4 regions of the Fictibacillus sp. KU28468 genome follow, and region 2 is predicted to be linked to each of the others. Evidence: predicted binding sites of a transcription regulator. Region 2 holds the regulator's gene; each other region holds the start of a gene.
The links. The regulator LexA, encoded in region 2, represses DNA repair genes until DNA is damaged. The targets are predictions, from matches to a motif close to CGAACATATGTTCG.
Positions count from the first base shown of each region.

Region 1: a site for LexA is predicted at 2,246-2,259, ahead of uvrB (excinuclease ABC subunit UvrB). Genes of this name have one in related genera too.
Region 3: a site for LexA is predicted at 2,927-2,940, ahead of OKX00_RS09985 (Y-family DNA polymerase). Genes of this name have one in related genera too.
Region 4: a site for LexA is predicted at 1,742-1,755, ahead of OKX00_RS02115 (YolD-like family protein). Genes of this name have one in related genera too.

Region 1 is NZ_CP110666.1:938,863-943,809, reverse strand. It holds gene uvrA (excinuclease ABC subunit UvrA) at 1-180, opposite strand, end outside; gene uvrB (excinuclease ABC subunit UvrB) at 192-2,174, opposite strand; gene OKX00_RS04645 (sulfite exporter TauE/SafE family protein) at 2,369-3,241, shown strand; gene OKX00_RS04640 (DUF2198 family protein) at 3,253-3,483, opposite strand; gene OKX00_RS04635 (hypothetical protein) at 3,738-4,010, shown strand; gene OKX00_RS04630 (hypothetical protein) at 4,076-4,213, shown strand; gene OKX00_RS04625 (HAD-IA family hydrolase) at 4,234-4,857, opposite strand.
Region 2 is NZ_CP110666.1:2,433,508-2,438,454, forward strand. It holds gene tkt (transketolase) at 1-900, opposite strand, end outside; gene OKX00_RS12645 (iron-sulfur cluster biosynthesis family protein) at 1,081-1,365, opposite strand; gene OKX00_RS12650 (DUF896 domain-containing protein) at 1,472-1,711, opposite strand; gene OKX00_RS12655 (YneB family resolvase-like protein) at 1,756-2,412, opposite strand; gene OKX00_RS12660 (cell division suppressor protein YneA) at 2,420-2,698, opposite strand; gene lexA (transcriptional repressor LexA) at 2,854-3,474, shown strand; gene cysI (assimilatory sulfite reductase (NADPH) hemoprotein subunit) at 3,540-4,947, opposite strand, start outside.
Region 3 is NZ_CP110666.1:1,928,330-1,933,276, forward strand. It holds gene OKX00_RS09965 (SDR family NAD(P)-dependent oxidoreductase) at 1-435, shown strand, start outside; gene OKX00_RS09970 (glycosyltransferase) at 629-1,873, shown strand; gene OKX00_RS09975 (HAD-IIB family hydrolase) at 1,836-2,582, shown strand; gene OKX00_RS09980 (YqzH family protein) at 2,626-2,823, opposite strand; gene OKX00_RS09985 (Y-family DNA polymerase) at 3,002-4,261, shown strand; gene OKX00_RS09990 (YolD-like family protein) at 4,283-4,615, shown strand; gene OKX00_RS09995 (hypothetical protein) at 4,674-4,928, opposite strand.
Region 4 is NZ_CP110666.1:410,269-415,215, reverse strand. It holds gene OKX00_RS02120 (S8 family serine peptidase) at 1-1,310, shown strand, start outside; gene OKX00_RS02115 (YolD-like family protein) at 1,383-1,718, opposite strand; gene OKX00_RS02110 (LCP family glycopolymer transferase) at 1,989-2,930, shown strand; gene OKX00_RS02105 (hypothetical protein) at 3,019-3,234, shown strand; gene OKX00_RS02100 (hypothetical protein) at 3,364-3,792, shown strand; gene OKX00_RS02095 (ABC transporter permease subunit) at 3,851-4,947, shown strand, end outside.

The sequences.
Region 1 (4,947 bases), 1.5 Mb from region 2:
CAAAGATTCAACATAGCGCCTTTGCCCTTCTGCATAAATGGTATCAAAAGCAAGTGAGGACTTGCCTGATCCTGATAGACCGGTCAATACGACCAGTTTATCCCTTGGAATCGTAATATCTATATTCTTTAAATTATGGGCGCGTGCACCCTTTACAATAATGTTTTGGTTTGTAGACAACTACAATCACCTTACCCTTCAGCCTTAAGCTCAAGAATCATATCACGAAGCTCTGCGGCGCGCTCAAACTGCAGATTTCTTGCTGCATCTTTCATTTCAACTTCGAGGCGTTCAACAAATGCTTCGCGGTCTTTCTTGCTCATTTTTTGTTTTGGTGCTTTAGATGTATACTCCTCGGCTTCTTCAGCGGCTTGAGTGGCACTTATGACATCGTGCACTGCTTTTTTAATCGTTTGCGGCGTGATCCCGTGCTCCTCGTTATACTGCATCTGAACATTCCGGCGCCTCTGTGTTTCTCCGATGGCAATCTCCATGGATTTCGTAATACGGTCGGCATACATGATGACGTGGCCATTGCTGTTACGCGCTGCACGGCCCATCGTCTGGATGAGAGACCTTTCTGAACGAAGGAACCCTTCCTTATCGGCATCCAGGATCGTAACCAAAGATACCTCAGGAATGTCCAAGCCTTCCCGCAGGAGATTGATCCCAACCAGCACGTCAAACACACCGAGCCTGAGATCTCTGATGATCTGAATCCGCTCCAGCGTTTTGATCTCGGAATGGAGGTATCTTACCTTTATACCCATTTCCTGCAGATAATCTGTCAGATCCTCGGACATTTTTTTCGTGAGCGTTGTTACGAGCACCCGTTCTTTCTTCGCCACACGATCATTGATTTCCCCGAGAAGGTCATCAATCTGCCCTTTGCTTTTCCTCACTTCGATGGTCGGATCAAGCAATCCTGTCGGGCGGATGATCTGCTGGATCGGTTCAGGGGCATGCTCCGCTTCATAAGGTCCTGGGGTCGCGGAAACGTATATATGCTGAAACTTATCTTTTCCTTCAAATTCATCAAACGTGAGCGGACGGTTGTCCTTGGCTGACGGCAGACGGAAGCCGTGCTCCACCAGTACATTCTTTCTTGCCTGGTCTCCGTTATACATTCCACGAATCTGCGGCAATGTAACATGGGACTCATCAATGACGATCATTGAATCATCAGGAAAATAATCAAGGAGAGTATACGGTGTAGACCCAATCGGGCGAAGCGTAAGGTGCAGGGAATAGTTTTCAATTCCTGAGCAGAAGCCCATCTCGCTCATCATTTCAATATCATAGCGCGTACGCTGTTCAAGGCGCTGGGCTTCAAGCAGCTTCCCTGCATCATTCAGCTCCTTCAGCCTCTCTTCCAGCTCGGCTTCGATCCGCTGAATGGCCAGTTTCATTTTTTCTTCACGTGTTACGAAGTGGGATGCCGGGAAAATGGCAACATGGTTCCGTTCGCCGACAATTTCTCCAGTAAGGGCGTCCACCTCGGTAATCCGGTCAATCTCATCACCAAAGAACTCTACTCTGAGACAGCGTTCATCACGTGAAGCCGGGAAGATCTCCACAACATCTCCACGCACGCGGAAAGTACCGCGTGTGAAATTGATATCATTTCGGTTGTACTGGATATCTACCAAATCACGCAGAAGCTGATCCCTGTCTCTTTCCATGCCTGTACGCAAGGAAATAACCAGGCTTTTGTACTCTTCCGGTGAACCAAGCCCATAGATGCAGGAAACACTGGAAACGATGATAACGTCCTTCCGTTCAAATAACGAAGAGGTGGCACTGTGTCTGAGTTTATCAATTTCGTCGTTGATGCTCGCATCTTTTTCAATGAACGTATCGGACTGCGGGATATATGCTTCCGGCTGATAGTAATCGTAGTAGCTCACAAAGTATTCAACCGCGTTATTCGGAAAGAATTCTTTGAACTCACTGTACAGCTGTCCAGCCAATGTTTTGTTATGGGCGATAACCAGCGTTGGTTTATTCACCTCTTTTATGACATTTGAAACCGTAAATGTCTTACCTGTACCTGTGGCGCCAAGCAGTGTCATTTTTTGCTTCTTCTCTTTGATTCCCTGAACCAGCTTGCGGATCGCTTTAGGCTGGTCTCCCTGCGGTTCGTAAGAAGAAACGAGCTGAAAAGACTCACTCATTTCACAACCTCCGTTCCTAAATTTTGCTAATAAGATTATAACACAGCTGACCTGTGAAACTCTAATTTTTGCGAACAAATATTCGTGCGTTAAATGCTGGAAAAAACATTTAAGTCTGTAAAATGTCTTTTCTTTACTTCTTCTTTTGGTGTACACTTTGAATGTTGCACAGAACGTCAAAAGGAGAATGCATCATGGATTTGCTCTATATTTTCCTGGGTCTTGCTGTTGGGATTATTTCTGGGTTTTTCGGACTTGGGGGAGGCTTTATTTTAACCCCTGTTTTAATATTGTTTGGCTATGAGCCGGTTACCGCGATCGCGACCAGTCTCATGTATTCGATCGGGACGAGTGTTTCAGGGGTATTTGCTCATCTTCGCATGAAGAATATCTATTGGAAAACAGCCATCACCCTTGGCTTGTCAGGAGTACTTGCCACACAGGCTGCACACCCTGCTGTCATGTGGCTTAGCGAAAAGCATTGGGATAAAATTGTAATACCGGCCTTATACATCATACTGATGGGATACTTTGCTGTTCAGCTGCTCAGGAAAAAGAAAAATACAATTACTGCTGAGATGCCTGCGGAAAATGACTTTTCAATGACGAAAGCGCTGATGATTGGGTTTACTGGCGGATTTCTTTCGACTACCCTTGGAGTCGGCGGCGGCTTTGTCATGGTTCCACTGATGATTTCCGTATTAAAACTTGAACCAAGAAAAGCAGTTGGGACAAGCCTTGTCAGTGTTTTTGCCATTGTTTCAGCAGGGTTCCTGACCTATGCACAATCGATCACACTGAACTATCACATCGGCATCTTTTTAATCATCGGCGCATTGATCGGCGCTCAGCTGGGGGCCAGACTAACCTCGCTCTATCAAAATCATCAAATGGAAACGTATCTCGGCGGAATCTATGCCGCAACAATCGTATCCGTCTTTCTGCAGCTTTTACACTTCGGCCATATCGGCCTCGGCGTTGTTTCGGTCTATATTATCATACTGCTCCTTGTTTTTTTAAAGGATTCAGCTCGCTACTCTCGAAAAAAAGCGTCCGCCCCTTCTTGAGGCGAACGCTTTTATTTCATTTTACGCGCTTGTTTTTTATGGATGTTTAAACCGAGCCAATATCCGGCCAATACAGAACATAGTGCTGTTGCCTGAAGATACAGCGGCTGATTCAGGCCATCGAACGCAAACAGCAAAATTAGCAATGTAATCATGACAGGCAGATACTTTGAAAAGAGCACCCGGTTAAAAAGAAGCTGTAAAACAATCGGCAAAAGCGCTGCCAGTAACACCTCAACCATACGTGCATACCCCTATCTGTTCAAATACTTCCTCATTCACTATACCACATCATTTAAAGCATAAAAAAACCAAAACCGTTATGGCTCTGGCTTAAAAAAGGGGGGGGTTGCTTCAAAATGCTTTTACCCTTCACAGAACAAAATCAAACCTAAACCCTTTATAATTTTTTGAAATAGGTTTTAAAGTATAACCATTGCGGGAATTTACAGAATATCCCCTTAAATTCCCGCTTTAAAATTGAGGAGGTTTGCCTATGAATACTCGCAGAGTTATTGGCATTTACCCATCAGAGAAAAAAGTATTAAACAAGCTGAAACTATTAAAAAAAGACGGAATGGACACGAAGCATATGATGATTGTAGGACCTTACGAAACATGCAAGCTCCCGCCCTCTGAAAAAAACATCCACCAAAAACTGATCAAGATTGGTGTATCTGAAAGCGAGGCCAAGTTATACTCGGCTGTCCTCGATCAAGGACAGTACATTTTACTGAACACTGTGATCCAGCAGGAATATCTGGCCTAGAAAATAAAAAAAGCATAATGCCTCAACTCCTTCATAGATTAATATGAAGAGGGGGCACATAAGAAATGAATGAATCCGATCAGGCTAAAGCACTGAACCAACTGCTTGAAATCATCCATTATAAAGGCAATAAGAGAAGGCTGCCGTTTTTGCTTATGCAGCAAAAGAAGCGGAAACTGCCATACAAAACCCTGCATCCTTGACGCAGGGTTTTATCATGTGATCAGTTCAATACCGTTAAAATATCCTTGGGATGGAAAACCATAAAATCCGGTTTTTCCTTTTCTGCAGCTTCCCTTGCGTCATAGCCCCAGCCTACCCAGATGATTTTAATGCCGCATTTTCTGCAGGCGGCAATATCTCTGGCTTCATCACCGACATAGATCACTTCTTCCTTGGCCATTCCGTTCTTTTTAAGATAGCTTTTAATATGGCGATCCTTACCAAAAAGCCGGTTGGAGCAAATGATTTCTTCCATATGATGGAGGCGGTTTCGGGATAGAAAAGCTTCAACATTCTTTTTCGAATTGGAAGATATTATGGCCGACCTGTATCCCCTGCTGTTTACTTCTGATAAAAGTTCAGCCATGCCAGGTACCATTGTCACATCCCCTAATGCTTGATTATAAAGCTCGTAAAATTCAGCGCTCGATGCTGGTATTTTGTGCATTGGGAAATTCAGATGTTTGATCCTTTCCATCATCGAAAGCTTCCTCAGAAACTCCATCTCTTCGACATCTACTTTCCGAAAACCATGTTTTGCTGCCAGCTGATTAAACACCGATAAGAACACGAGCCTTGAGTCAGCGAGCGTGCCATCAAAATCAAAAATAACAGACTTTATCATAAATAAGGGTTCTCCTTATCGTACGGCTTATTGTGTATTATAGAGGAGAGACATCCTGTTTGTAGTTTTTCCCACAAAAAAGGGCAAAAT
Region 2 (4,947 bases):
TGAAGCAAAGTGATCACTTACTTCATCAGGTACGAAGAAGTCTTCTTCAAACACCCAGTTGTATGCTTCTTTTGTCAGTTTTACTTCATCTGATCCAAGAGGAGCACCATGAGAAGCAGATTTACCGGACTTGTTAGGAGAACCGTATCCGATTACTGTTTTCACTTCGATTAACGTCGGATGTGAAGTATCCTTTTTTGCTTCGGCGATCGCATTTTCGATCTCTTCAAGGTTTGTTCCGTCTTCTACACGAAGTACTTGCCATCCATATGCTTTAAAGCGGTCTTCTACACTCTCAGAAAACGAAAGATGAAGATCTCCATCAAGAGAGATATCATTTGAATCATAAAGAACAACAAGTTTTCCGAGTCCAAGATGACCTGCTAAAGATGCAGCTTCACCTGATACGCCTTCCATCAAATCTCCGTCTCCACAGATAGAGTACGTATGGTGGTCAACAACTTCAAAGCCGTCTTTGTTGTAAGTAGCAGCAAGATGGCGTTCTGCCATTGCCATACCTACAGCCATCGCGATCCCTTGTCCAAGCGGTCCTGTTGTAGCATCTACACCAGCCGTATGTTTGTACTCAGGATGTCCTGGCGTTTTGCTTCCCCATTGGCGGAATTGTTTTAAGTCTTCCATGGACAAGTCATAGCCTGAAAGGTGAAGCAGGCTGTAAAGCAGCATGGAGCCATGCCCTGCAGATAACACAAAACGGTCACGGTTAAACCATTCAGGATTTTCCGGGTTGTGATTCATGAATTTCGTCCAAAGACTGTAAGCCATCGGTGCAGCACCCATTGGCATACCAGGGTGTCCAGATTTGGCTTTCTCAATGCTATCTATAGCCAAGGTACGGATAGTGTTGATTGATAATTGGTCAATTGAAGCAGTAGACATTATTTAATCATCCCTTCATCTACATATGTAAAAGATTTCTCGATACCATCATAAACATATTGGACATTTTATACAAGCACAATGCCCACCAATAGTGTCCCATAAAATCTTTCTTTGATACAAATAAAAAAACCTGCATTATAACTTTATAACTTTTTGTTATAATACAGGTTCCTTTATTTAGTTTAACGCAGGGAACTCACAATAAAAGATATCTTCCCCTTCATCATAGTCCAGTTTCATATCATCTACGAGCCAGCGGTCATCCGGTTTAATACAAAATTTCAATCCGCTTATTTCCTGAATATCATCACCGTCTGCCGGCTGAGCTGGGATGACGCCTAATGAGTATCCGCCGTTGCTTGCACTGCCTGCATATCGCGCATATAACCGGAGTGCCTCACCTTCATTAAGATCGATTTCACTATACAGTCTGACCACAGAATCCGTTATTGAAAAGGCCAAGGTGTTCTCCCCTTTCACAGTTGTTATATAACAGTATATACGAAATTCTGAATTTTGCAACAACAAAATAGCCTGATTTCTTTGTACTGAAATCAGGCCTTTTTACTTAATGCTTCATATTGTTCTGGCTTTTTTTACTTTCTTTTAGCTTATCCGGTGTTACATCATTGCCTTCCGGGTCAATGATCTTCAATGAATGCAATCTATTTTGAAAAGAAGTTCTGACGTTTTTCAGATACTCTTCCCTTAATTGCTTTTGTTCTTTGGCTTCTTCTGTTGACAAACCTTCTTGTTTAGATTTTTTGGCAAGAAAATTTATCCGTTCCAGTTTATCTGGTGTAAGCATGGAACACCTCTCCTTTTTCTTCGATATCCCTATCGTAACGAATATTAAGTAGAGTTTCCAGTCGGAGCACCTTCTAAATACTCCTTATACCTGCGGTGAACTGTCGCTTTTGATGCTTCATATCCAAAACCCCTTAGCGTAACGGCAATTTCTGCAAACGTAAGATCCATTCCTCTAAGCCGTATGATTTCATCAACCGGAAGTACCTTCCGGTCTCTTCCTCCATGATGGATGTTCTTTAAATTCTTTTGTGGTTTATAGCCTTTTTGAACAGCCTTCCTCATTCCTCTTTTTATCTTTAAGTTATGCAGCTTGCGCTGATATTCCTCTACAACGGCAACGATTTCAAGCACCATAGACTCCGCTTCGGAAAGATGGTATTCCCCTTGGCTGCTGTAGGTATAAACTTTAATGTTCCTCTTCTGAAGTTCGTGAAGAAGAACGATCTTGGCGTTCCCCCTGCCCAAGCGGGTATCATCCGTTACAAGAAGAACATCAAATTCTTCGTTTTGGGCCCGCTCGATTACCTCAAACAAACCATCCCGTTCCAGGCTGTATCCGCTTTCTCTATCTTTTATGACAGAGACAATGCCGAACCCATGGCTGAATGCCAGCTGTCTCAATTCATCTTCCTGCCGGGATAAAGAGGATGTCTGCTCTTCCTTTTCGGTGCTTACTCTGCAATAAATGATCGATCTCAATTGTGCCTCACCTGTCTTCTTCTGCCTTGATGGGTATCGTTAATTTCTGTCCTGGGGTAATGGTTCCTGCCTGTATTCCGTTATTCTTTTCAACCCAGTTGACAAATTCCCAATTTGAACCTTTGTCCTTCGTATATTCTTCGGCGATCTCCCAAAGTGAATCACCTTTATTAACGATAATCTCCATATATTCTCTGGATCCTTCTGCGTGAGACTGATAAGCGAACATAATAAAACCTGCTGCAACAATAGATAATAGCATAAATACCGGTGAAAATCCCTTCATCGTATATCTCCCCTTTGCGAATATGTGTTCTTATTAATTTTTATTATAATAGGAACACCTGTTCTTTACAAGGGTTTTCTTCGAACTTATGTTTGTATATCTTGTTCCTGCATGCTATACTTTTTTCAAGAGTATTCAGTGAATGAGGTGTAATCATGACAAAATTATCCAGAAGACAAATCGATATCCTGGACTTTATTAAGGAAGAAGTAAACGCGAAAGGCTATCCACCCTCAGTCAGGGAAATCGGTGAAGCAGTTGGACTGGCTTCAAGCTCAACCGTACACGGCCATTTATCCAGGCTTGAGAAAAAGGGGCTGATCAGGCGTGATCCTACCAAACCCAGGGCCATTGAAGTGCTCGGCCTCGAATCAGATCAGATCATAAACAGAACGCGATCAGTTAATGTACCGATCATCGGTAAAGTTACCGCGGGTTCCCCGATTACAGCTATCGAAAACGTTGATGAATATTTTTCATTGCCAGAACACGTTGTAGGAGACGATAATGTTTTTATGTTAACTGTAGAAGGAGACAGTATGATAGAAGCTGGCATCTACGACAGGGACCTCGTGGTCGTCAAGCAGCAGCCAACAGCTGAAAACGGTGACATCATTGTGGCCATGACAGAAGAAAATGAAGCGACTGTAAAACGCTTTTTTAAAGAAAAAGACCACATTCGCCTGCAGCCGGAAAACGCCGCTTTATCTCCAATTTTGCTGCAAAATGTGACCATACTTGGTAAAGTAATCGGTGTATATCGAACACTTCAATAAAAAAAAGCAAAAAACAGCGACCCCGCACACAAGGCTGGGTCGCTGTTTTAGTTATAAGGATAATATTAATTATGAAAGTTTGTACCGTCCGTCGTTGCTTCTATAATGCCCGCACGAATCACAAAGTCTCCAAAGTGCTCGCCTTCTTCGCGTTCTTTCGCAAATCTAGGGAACAGCATCTTCAATTCTTTTAAAATCTCTTCCTCCCCTATGTTTTCACGATACATTTTGCTCAATCGGCTGCCGTCAAACGCTGCACCCAAATACATGTTATATTTTCCTGGCGCTTTACCGATAAACCCAATTTCACCTAGCGCATGGCGGGCACATCCATTGGGGCAACCCGTCATTCGAACGGTAATCTCTTCGTTTCTCAAGCCGTTTTCTTCAGCTATGTTATCGATCTTGTTCATTAGCACCGGAAGATAGCGTTCTGCCTCCGCCATGGCTAGACCGCAAGTAGGAAGGGCCACACAAGCCATGGAATTGCGCCGGATCGCAGAAACTTTTTGGCTGTCGAGCATTCCATACTGTTCCAACAACTCTGTAATCTCTTGTTTCTTCTCTCTCGTAATATTGGCAATTATAAGGTTCTGGTTGGCGGTCAAACGGAATTCCCCTTTATGGACCTTCGCGATTTCCCTTAAACCGGTCATCAGCTTGCAGTTCTCAAAATCCGTGATACGGCCGCCTTCAACAAACAGAGTAAAATGCCAATTCTCCTGCACACCCTGTACCCAGCCATACCGGTCTCCATTATCTTCAAAAGAAAAGTCTTTCGCTTCATCCAGACTCCAGCCTAAACGGTTTTCCAGCTCTTCTTTAACGGTTTGAAGACCTAACCGGTCGACTGTATATTTAAAGCGGGCGTTCTTACGCTGTGAACGGTTTCCATAATCTCTCTGAATGGTAATGACTTTTTCAGCCACCTCAAGAATCTGGTCGGGTGTGCAAAAACCAATCACTTTTGACAGCTGCGGATAGGTTGCTTTATCTCCATGTGACATTCCCATGCCTCCACCAATGGACACATTAAATCCAATTAGCTTCCCATCTTCTACTACGGCGATTAAACCGAGGTCCTGTGAAAAGACATCAATGTCATTGGAAGGTGGAACTGCAATGCCGATTTTAAATTTACGCGGCAAGTAAAGCGGTCCGTACATCGGTTCAACTTCTTCTGTTTCTGGAGTGCCTGCTACTTTTTCCTCATCCAGCCAAACCTCGTGGTACGCTCTTGTTCTTGGCAAGAGATGGTCACTGAGTTTTTTGGACCATTCATACACATCAGAATGAACTTCTGATTGATAGGGATTGGAGATGCACATCACATTACGGTTTACGTCACCGCAAGCTGCAATCGTATCGAGCATTGATGCATGGATCTCCTGAATGGTATTTTTCATGTTCCATTTTAAAATGCCGTGCATTTGAAACGTCTGGCGTGTGGTTAATTTTAATGTTCCATTACCA
Region 3 (4,947 bases), 510 kb from region 2:
ATGGCTTGTACACAGGCAGTGCTGCCGCAAATGCTGGAACGGCGTTCTGGCCATATTATCAATATTGCGTCACAGGCAGGAAAGATATCCACTCCGAAGTCGACCGGATATGCCGCTTCTAAACACGCTGTTCTTGGCTTCTCAAACGGATTGCGGATGGAGCTCGCAGACAGTGGAATATGGGTAACAGCCGTCAACCCGGGGCCGATTGAAACGAACTTTTTTTCCATCGCAGACAAATCGGGTTCCTATGAGAAAAACATCAAGAAGTGGATGCTGTCCCCAGAGTATGTTTCTAGAAAAATCATTTCGGCGATCGGCCGTCCTGTCCGTGAGATCAATCTGCCTCTTTGGATGAATGCAGGCAGTACGCTTTATCAGCTTTTTCCCAGGCTTGTAGAAAAGCTTGGCGGAAATGCATTTAATCAAAAATAGACAATAATTATATTATGTAAACAAAAAGATGCGCTGATATACGCATCTTTTTTCTTTTCCTAAACCTTCACCAAAAGGAAGAAAGTCTTAATTTGATAGGTCTAAAGAACCTATTGTGGTTTGTCTGGGGAGAGAACGGGTATAAGTAACTTACAGGTTATAGACCGCAACAACAGAAAGAGGGGTAGCAGTTATGAATAAAAAAGTTTTATTTATATCAGACCATGGAGACCCGCTGGCAAAACTGGGCGGAAAGCAAGCTGGAGGACAGAATAATTATGTGTACCATTTGGCGCTTGCCATGGAAAATAGGGGATGGGATGTTGATGTCATAACCCACTGGTGTGATAAAGATGCTCCGCAGATGGAGGCGTTTGGAAAACGCTCTAGAGTTATCCGTATCCAAGCCGGTATCAAAGGCTTTGTATCCAAAAATGAAATGTTTCAAATATTACCCGCCTTTTTTAAAGAAATCGAGGAACTTGTTCCTGTTGAACAATATGATATAATTCATACTCATTACTGGCTGTCAGGAATATTAGGCCGCCAGCTTCGCAGAAAGTACAATATACCGTTTGTCCATACTTCACATTCCCTTGGAGCAGCTAAAGAACGGGCCACAGGAGAAAGGGATGAGCGCAGGTTCCAGTATGAACGAACCATTCTCCGTTCCGCTAACCGCGTGATCGCCACGACCAACAGCGAGAAGAGCCTGATCCATGAGTTTACTAAACAGCCTGCACCTGTTGATGTCATTCCGATCGGTGTATCTCCAACTTTTTATCCTTTAAACCAAAAACCCGCGATAAAACAAAAATTGGACGTTCACGGCCCCCTCGTGTTTTATGCCGGCCGTCTGGAAGAAACCAAGGGTGTTGAAACCCTCCTTAAAGCATTCAGATACTTGATTCAATGGGGTGACGTCCCGTCAAGCACAAGACTGATTCTTGCTGGAGGACAGAAAGAAGAAATCGGTGATGACCAGCTTCCGATTCAGGAAAAACAGCGTTCTTGGGTGAAAGGAATTGAGCGTTATGTTCAGTTTGTAGGGCCGAAAAGCCAGGAGGAGCTGGCGGAATACTTTAACGCTGCCAACGTTGCTGTCGTGCCTTCCTATTATGAATCGTTCGGAATGGTGGCTGCAGAGGCACAGGCATGCGGATGTCCAGTGATTGCCTCACGTGTCGGCGGGCTTCAAAATGTGGTCGTTGAAGGAGAAACAGGGCTGCTCGTCAACCCAAAAGACGCTCAGGACCTGGCGCTCACCCTGGAAATTATTTTAAACAATGACATCATTGCGCAAAGGCTCGGCAAACAGGCATCCTCTCTTGCAGAACGCGATTACCGCTGGCCGAATGTGGCAGCGAGGGTAGAGCAGGTGTACGAGGAGGTTCTGTCAGGTGAAACGAGAAAACGTTACACATCTTTTAGCTACTGATCTAGACGGAACCTTAGTGGGAGAGAAGGAACTGACTTCTTTGCTGTTTGATTATTATAAAGAACGTCCCTACAATGTGCAGCTCGTTTATGTTACAGGAAGACACTATGCTTCTACTATGGAGCTGATCAAAGAGGAAGAGCTTCCGATGCCTTCCATCCTCATTTCGGATGTTGGTACGGAAATGTATGACTTGAATGATCCAGAGCTTCATGAGCGCTGGAAAAAAACATTGGAAGAAAAGTGGAATCCCGCTGATATTTCTCGCATCGTTCAATCCTGCAGCGGATTAACGCCTCAATCGATTCCATCCGTGCATCGGCTTTCCTATTTTGCAGAAAGCGATGAGGCGGTTGAGGAAGTGAAACAAAAGCTGAGCGGCAGTTCGGTGCCGCACAAGCTGATTTTCAGTTCCGGAAGAGATGTAGACATTCTTCCGCCAAATGCAGGGAAGGGAGAGGCGCTATCCTTTCTGCTTCGGGAAAAAGGCTGGGAGAAAGCAAATGTATTAGTTGCCGGCGATTCCGGCAATGACCGTGATATGATTACACTTGGATATCCGGCTGTCGTTGTCGGAAACTGCCAAAAGGAATTAAAACAGCTGCCAGACCACCCTATGATTTTCCGTGCGCAAAAGCATTGTGCAGGCGGAATTCATGAAGCGTGGGAGCATTTCTTTGAAAAAACTCCAGTTAAAAATAGCATATAAAGCAAGCAAACCCCTTATAAGCCCTCGCTTATCGGGGGTTTGCTTATTCTTTTGTAATAAAGCTGTATACGACATCTTGAACCGTCAAATAAGGATCTTCTGCCTCTTCGGTTTGAAGTTCTTTTTTTATTCGTTCCTGCAGGAGAGCATAATCCTTTTCAGTATAAGGGATGGCCTCTTTCTCGTAAAAATAATCCAGCAAAGCCTTTTCCAGCCATTTGCGCAGCAGCTGATTTTCCATTCTGCACTTCCTTTCATTTCCCAACAATGTAGCCTTACGAATGCCTGCCGGTCAATGGATTTTTTAAGCCGGAAAGCCCCCTGAAAAAATTTCCATTGAGAAGAGAACATATATTCGGTTAAGATGGGTATACATAATAAATGAGAACTAATGTTTGCTTTTAGAGGGGTGAAGGAAGTTGATCGATTATTCTATGATTCAAAATCGTTCAATTATGTGCATGGACATGAAAAGTTTTTATGCCAGCTGTGCGGCTGTGCGCTTAGGGCTGGACCCGCTGACCTGTTACCTTGCTGTAGTAGGGAATACAGAGAGGCAGGGAAGTGTGGTCCTGGCTGCTTCTCCTTGTCTGAAAAGAGATTTTGGAATAAGAACCGGAAGCCGGCTGTTTGAGATTCCGAAAGACAGCCGTATTCACATCGTGGATGCCCAAATGGCTTTTTTTCTACAGCGTTCCATGGAGATTACGCGCCTGCTCAATCGGTTTGTTCCAAAAGAGGCCCTTCATACTTACAGTGTGGATGAAAGTTTTATTCAGGCAGACGGGACAGAACGCCTGTGGGGAGGGCCGGTGCAGCTGGCCCAGGCCATCCGGATTGCCATAAAAGAAGAGTTCGGTCTGCCTTGCGCCATCGGAATCGGGCCGAACATGCTGATGTCTAAGCTCTGTCTGGATTTGGATGCGAAGAAGAAAGGCGTGGAAGAATGGACGTATGAGGACATTCCGGAGAAGCTATGGAAACTTTCTCCCTTGAGCAAGATGTGGGGCATCGGTTCCCGTGTGGAACGGACGCTTAATCTGATGGGCATTACAACCGTAGGCGATCTTGCCCATTATCCGCTGGAGCTCTTGGAAAAAAAATTCGGTGTGATGGGAAATCAGCTTTATTATCATGCGTGGGGAGTGGATCTCTCGGAGGTGGGGGCTCCCATCATGCAAGGCCAGATCAGCTATGGAAAAAGCCAGATCCTCCTTCGTGATTATACCGATCCGAAAGAGGTTCAGCATGTTATTTTAGAAATGTGCGAAGAAGTGGCAAGGCGGGCCAGAACAGCGAAAAAAGCAGGAAGAACGGTCAGTCTGGGAATCGGCTACAGCAAAGAAGAATGGGGCGGGGGTTTTTACCGTTCAAAGACCGTAGCTGAACCGACTAACATTACAATGGAGATCTACCAGGTGTGCCTGGAACTCTTTCATACCTTTTATGAAGGAAAGACGGTCCGTAAAATCACCATTGCTCTATCCAATGTATGTGAAGATAACGAAACGCAGCTCAGCATCTTTACACTTGAGCATCCTAAAAAGCGAAAGCTTGGATACGTGATGGACGATATCCGCAGGAAATACGGCTCCAATGCTCTTCTCCGGGCCGTTTCCTATACGAGCGGAGGAACGGCTCTGCACCGCAGCACCCTTTTAGGCGGGCATAAAGCGTAAAACCAGAATGGAGGGTCTCTAATGATCAAAGACCGCGGAAGCATCAAATGGACGGCAATGATGCTGCCTGAGCACGTAAAGCAGTTAAGGGACTGGGAGCGGGAAGAGGCGTGGCTTGAGAACACTGAGCTTGATGAACAGCAGTTGGAGGAAATGAACCAGCAGATCTTTTTTGCGATGGAAGAGGCAAGGAAAGTAGCCGTCCTTTGCCGTAAACCCCTTGGTGAAAAAGCAATACTGGGCCTCATCCATTACTATGACCCTCATCGCCGTCTGCTCAGAATAATGAATGATGAAGGAAAGAAACAGGATGTTTCTCTCGATGCCATCATAGGGATAGAGATGGATGTTTAAAGACAAATAAAAAAAGGGGCTGTCCTGAAAGTCGAAAATTGACCTTCAGGCAGCTCCTTTAACGTGAAAAATCTTCAATGAAAAGTTGATTGGAGTGCAAGGTGCGAGACTCCTCGAAAATGAACTTCACATTTTCTTCGTGCGATAAAAAGCTGCCGGAGTCTTCCTTGTCCTGCGGGACGAGCGTGACAGGTGAGATTCCCGCAGGCGCTAGCGCCAAAAAGTAGGCGTTCACGCCGGTAAGGCTCACCGCACGCCCCGCGAAAGTAGGAGCACGCGCCGGTAAAAGCGAGCAGCCTGGAGCGGAGATCAATAGCTACCAGACTTCTTGG
Region 4 (4,947 bases), 2.0 Mb from region 2:
ATAAAGGCAACAACGTCCCTTCCAACCTTTCTGCAAAAATTGAACAAGCCGGCGGTTCTGTGGAACGTGTCGTTGAGGAAATTGGTGTTGTAGAAGCCAAATCATCCGCCCCTGATTTTCTTGCCAAAGTGAAGGCAGATTCAAATGTACAAGCAGCGGACAAAGAATTGGAAGTTTATTTGGAAGACGATCCAAATCCAGCTGACGGACAACCCATTATATCCATTCCGCAGCCCGACTGGAACGATCCGAACCAAAACTACCATGAACTCCAGTGGGATATAAAGAAGATCACGAACAATTTTAAATCCTATAACATCAACAAAGGAAACCATAATACCGTCGTAGGGATCATTGACACTGGTATGGACTTTAATCACCCTGATTTAAAAGCAAATGCCGATCTTGCCGGCAGTAAGACCTTCGTTCCTGGCACAAAAGATGCTTGGGACCAAAACGGCCATGGAACACATGTAGCCGGTTCCATTGCTGGTAACGGTAAGGTATACGGCGTCGGCCCGAACTTAACCGTACGCTCGTACCGGGTTTTCGGTGCTACAGGCGGTGCACAGCAATCATGGATTACCGATGCGATCGTGTCTGCAGCGAACGATGGAGTTGAGGTCATCAACATGAGCCTTGGCGGATGGCGCTGGATGGCAAACAATCTTGGCGACAAAGGCGATTCCGCTTCCATGGTGGCTTATCACCGTGCCATGCAATACGCTACGCAAAAAGGTGTGACGGTAGTCGTTTCTGCCGGCAATGACTCCCGCAACTTGAACGACATCCATGACATGCAAGCTTACTGGAAGGAAACGTACGGATTGGATATTAAAGGACCTTCCCGTGTAGCACCTGCACAGGTTCCTGGAGTCGTTACGGTATCCTCTTCCAATAAGTGGTCCAAGGATAAAATTGCGTTCTATTCCAACTACGGAAGCGTGATTGATGTAGCTGCTCCTGGCGGCGACAACGGCCCGACATACGATGCCCTATACCGCCAGGATCCAAAAGGAAACTATCTTGATAAGCGAGACTTTATGTACCGCGCGTTATCAACCTGGCCAACCTATCTTGCACCATATGTGACTGGCAACCTAAGAGGCTATGCCCTTCTACACGGTACGTCCATGGCTGCACCGAAAGTAGCCGGTATCGCAGCGGTCATCAAATCACAGCATCCTGAATATTCGCCAGCACAAGTTCAGGCCAAGCTGCGCCAGACAGCTGTCGATCTCGGAAAAGTGGGACAAGATCCACTATTCGGGTCTGGGGAAGCCAACATCTATAATGCATTAACGAAATAAAAAATTGGTGCCAGGCACCCGCTTTTGACATATGTCAAAGAGCGGTGCCTGGCACCAATTTTACTCTCCTCCTTATTTTATTTTCACATCCACCAGATCAGACATCTTCACTCGATGGATCTCATGGTGGAAATCTACGACGCGCAGCTCTTTTTTATAGGAATCTACATAATGGACCCTCCCGATCAGTAAATGAAAGTCCCCTTTTTCAAAAACGGTCATACACAGATCCAAATCCTCAGCCATCGCTTCACAGATCGTCTCTTCCATCAGCTCGTATTGCTGTTCATCCAGTTCCGGTTTTGTCTTCTTTTTATGATCCCAGTCAAACTCCCTTAAACCCTTCACATGCTCAGGCATAAACATCCCTTGCCATTTCATCTTTCCGCGGTCACGAAGCATATTCATCACCTTCCTCACCCTATTATATGCGAATATATGTTCGGTTTACACTGAAAATAAATGACAAATAATGCATGTCATTTGCGGAAACGTGTAAATTGAAGGCAACCAGTCTAATGAGTGCCCAACATTGGGCTCCAGCCAATCATGAGGAATATATAAATTTTAAAATATTTTTAAACAAACCTGTCATTTTCTGTTATATTAAAAAAGATATTGAAATTGGATAAAATACGATCATTAATGGCTTTTTATTATAAAGAAGAGGTTGATGAAATGGACAGACGTTCAGCTAAAAAGCAGCGCAGGAAGAAACGCAGTGGACTAAAGATTACCCTCATTATTCTAGGCGTGTTATTGCTCATTGGAGCAGGCGGTTTCTATTATGTTTATGGCTCGGTGAAAAATACGGCCAACAAAATGCATGATAGTTCTGCATGGGACGGTTCCTCTAAACGAAAGAAAGAGCCTACTCCCTCTAAAGGCGACCCGCTTTCTATCTTGATTTTGGGTGTTGATGAGCGGCAAGGTGACCGCGGCCGATCCGATACGCTAATTCTTGTCACCGTTAACCCGAATACAAACAAAATGGTAATGACCAGCATCCCGCGTGATACGCGCACAGAAATCGTTGGTAAAGGCAAGGAAGATAAAATTAACCATGCGTACGCATTCGGTGGTACGAAAATGGCGATCAAAACGGTAGAAAACTTCCTCGACGTACCAGTCGATTACTTCTTGAAAGTAAACATGGAAAGCTTCAAAGGAATCGTGGATGCCCTTGGAGGCGTCACTGTGGATAACGAACGTCTGGCGTTTAATTACGATGGCTACTCGTTCCCTAAAGGCGAGCTGAAGCTGTCCGGAAAAGAAGCGCTTGCTTACACCCGTATGAGAAAACAGGATCCACAGGGTGACTTCGGCCGTAACGAACGCCAGCGCCAGGTGATCAGCGCAATCATCAACGAAGGAGCTCAAATTTCTTCGGTTACAAAAATGGGCGACATTCTGGACGTAGTCGGCACTAACGTAAAAACAAACATGACGTTTGACGAAATGAAAGACATTCAATCGAAGTATAAAGGCGCTCGCAAAAATGTAGAAAACATCGAGATTAAAGGCCAAGGCCAGCGAATCGGCGGCATTTACTACCTCATCGTGCCGGAAGACGAAAAAACCAAGATTCAAACCACGTTAAAAGAACAGCTTGAACTTTAAGATGACAGCAGTGATCCTTGCACGAGGGTCGCTGCTTTTTTATGCTAAACCATTTATATAGAAATATTTTACAAAAGGGGTGTCTCTCATGCATTTAAACTATGACTACAAACAAAAAGAAAAACGTAACGGAACCAGCTACATTGAAGTCCGGGATAAAGGAGAAAATGCCTTATTTGAAGCTGAACGCAAAGGCAATCAAGTGGTTTTGACGACGTACTGGCGAAATGAAAAAACGACTCGCTTTTCCATGCCTGTTGAGCTGTTTGAGAAACTGTATCGTGATCTAGGTATTTCGGGATAGGTCTTTCCCTAAAAAACTTCCTGTCAAAAGAAGGATTTACATGTAAATTTATGGTATAAATTGTAGTAATGAGGTACCAGATGTGCCTCCTTATTTATTCTTCTTTTGATCGGAGGCCATTGAAAACGGATGAAACGTATTTTCATAACTTTATTCACGTCCCTTCTCGGCATTTTGCTGATGGGCGCCATCCCGTTTGCTTTTAACGGGACATCGTTTAAGATCTCGTCATACAGCGAGGGGTTGAAGATGCTGCTCAGCAGCCTGACCCATCCCTTTAATATCATGTATACAGCCGAAGCCACATCACGAGCCCTCTTCCCAGATATTTTAGAACCCTACATTTACTCGATGATTGTCCTTTTTTCAGCGCTTTTTCTCGCCATTATTGTGGCGCTCGCCCTCAGCATCCTGATCTCACTGCTTCCAAAGCCACTGTATAAAGCATCTAAAGCTGTTTTGTTTGTCTTTGAATCTTTGCCCGATGTTCTGATTGCAGTCCTTGTACAGTTCTTGATCATCTGGTTTTACAAAAAAAACGAATATCCTGCTGTTTAATATTGCTTCCTGGGGCAATGAACAGCCTTATGCCCTGCCTATTCTCTGTCTGAGCGTATTGCCGGTCATCCTCTCTTTGCGGATCTTGCTGTTTCATATGGAGGAGGAATGGGAGGAGCCTTATATTGAAAACGCAAAGTCAAAAGGTCTGACAAGGCTATACATACTGCTGCATCACGTCCTTCCGAACACATGGATTCACTTTTTTCATCAGTCCAGGATGATTCTTTGGTTTATGCTCTCCAACCTGCTTGTCATTGAGATATTATTTAACATCTACGGCATCACAAACTTTGTCTATCGTCATGGAGATCCTCCGGTGTTTACGGTTGCTGCCATGCTGGTATTCATCCCGATGTTTGCCTTTTTTGTCCTCGGCTCCCTGTGGACGAACAAATGGACGGTGCAAAATGAAATGGCCGCAGCCGCCGCAGCACAATCTTCTTTCAGCTTCCAGCCCTACTGGCTGATCATTAAGCGCTTTTTATTGAAATTGGTGAGCCCGCTTCGATTTGTGGGTGCCCAGCCCTTGTTTGTTGCCGGTTTTTGCATCATTGGGTGCTTGCTCGCCCTGAGTCTGATCCACAATTATGCGTTTGACAACGAGATTCCAAAAACACCGATACTGTATGCGAAGGACGGATTTACGGCTCTTGGAAGATCACCCTTTGAGCCTTCTTCCCGCTTTTGGTTCGGCACCGATCAATTCGGCAACGAACTTCTGTATAAAATCGTGTCAGGCGCGAAGTACACGATCGGGCTTGCCTTTTTCATCAGTCTGACCCGGCTCTTGTTCTCGTTTGCTGGCGGCTATCTGTTTTTTGCGATGAATCCCAGGTTTAAAGAGTGGCTGAAAGGTATAGTCGATTCCACCCACTATGTACCTGTTGCCCTGCTCTGCTACTTCATTTTGTTTCCGGTCGTACTTTCTGAAGGACTGACATTTTGGCAAAAAGGCATGTTCCATATCATGATTCTTACTCTGGTGGCAGTACCTGCTATTTCAGTCATGATCGGTTCAGAAATGGAGCTGACCTCCAATAAAGAATTTGTTTCAAGTGCGCGTGTTTTGGGCGGGGGCCGTTTTCATGTTTTTTACAAGCATCTCCTCCCGCATATGCTGCCAAAGCTCTCTTTCATCTACATCCAGCAGAT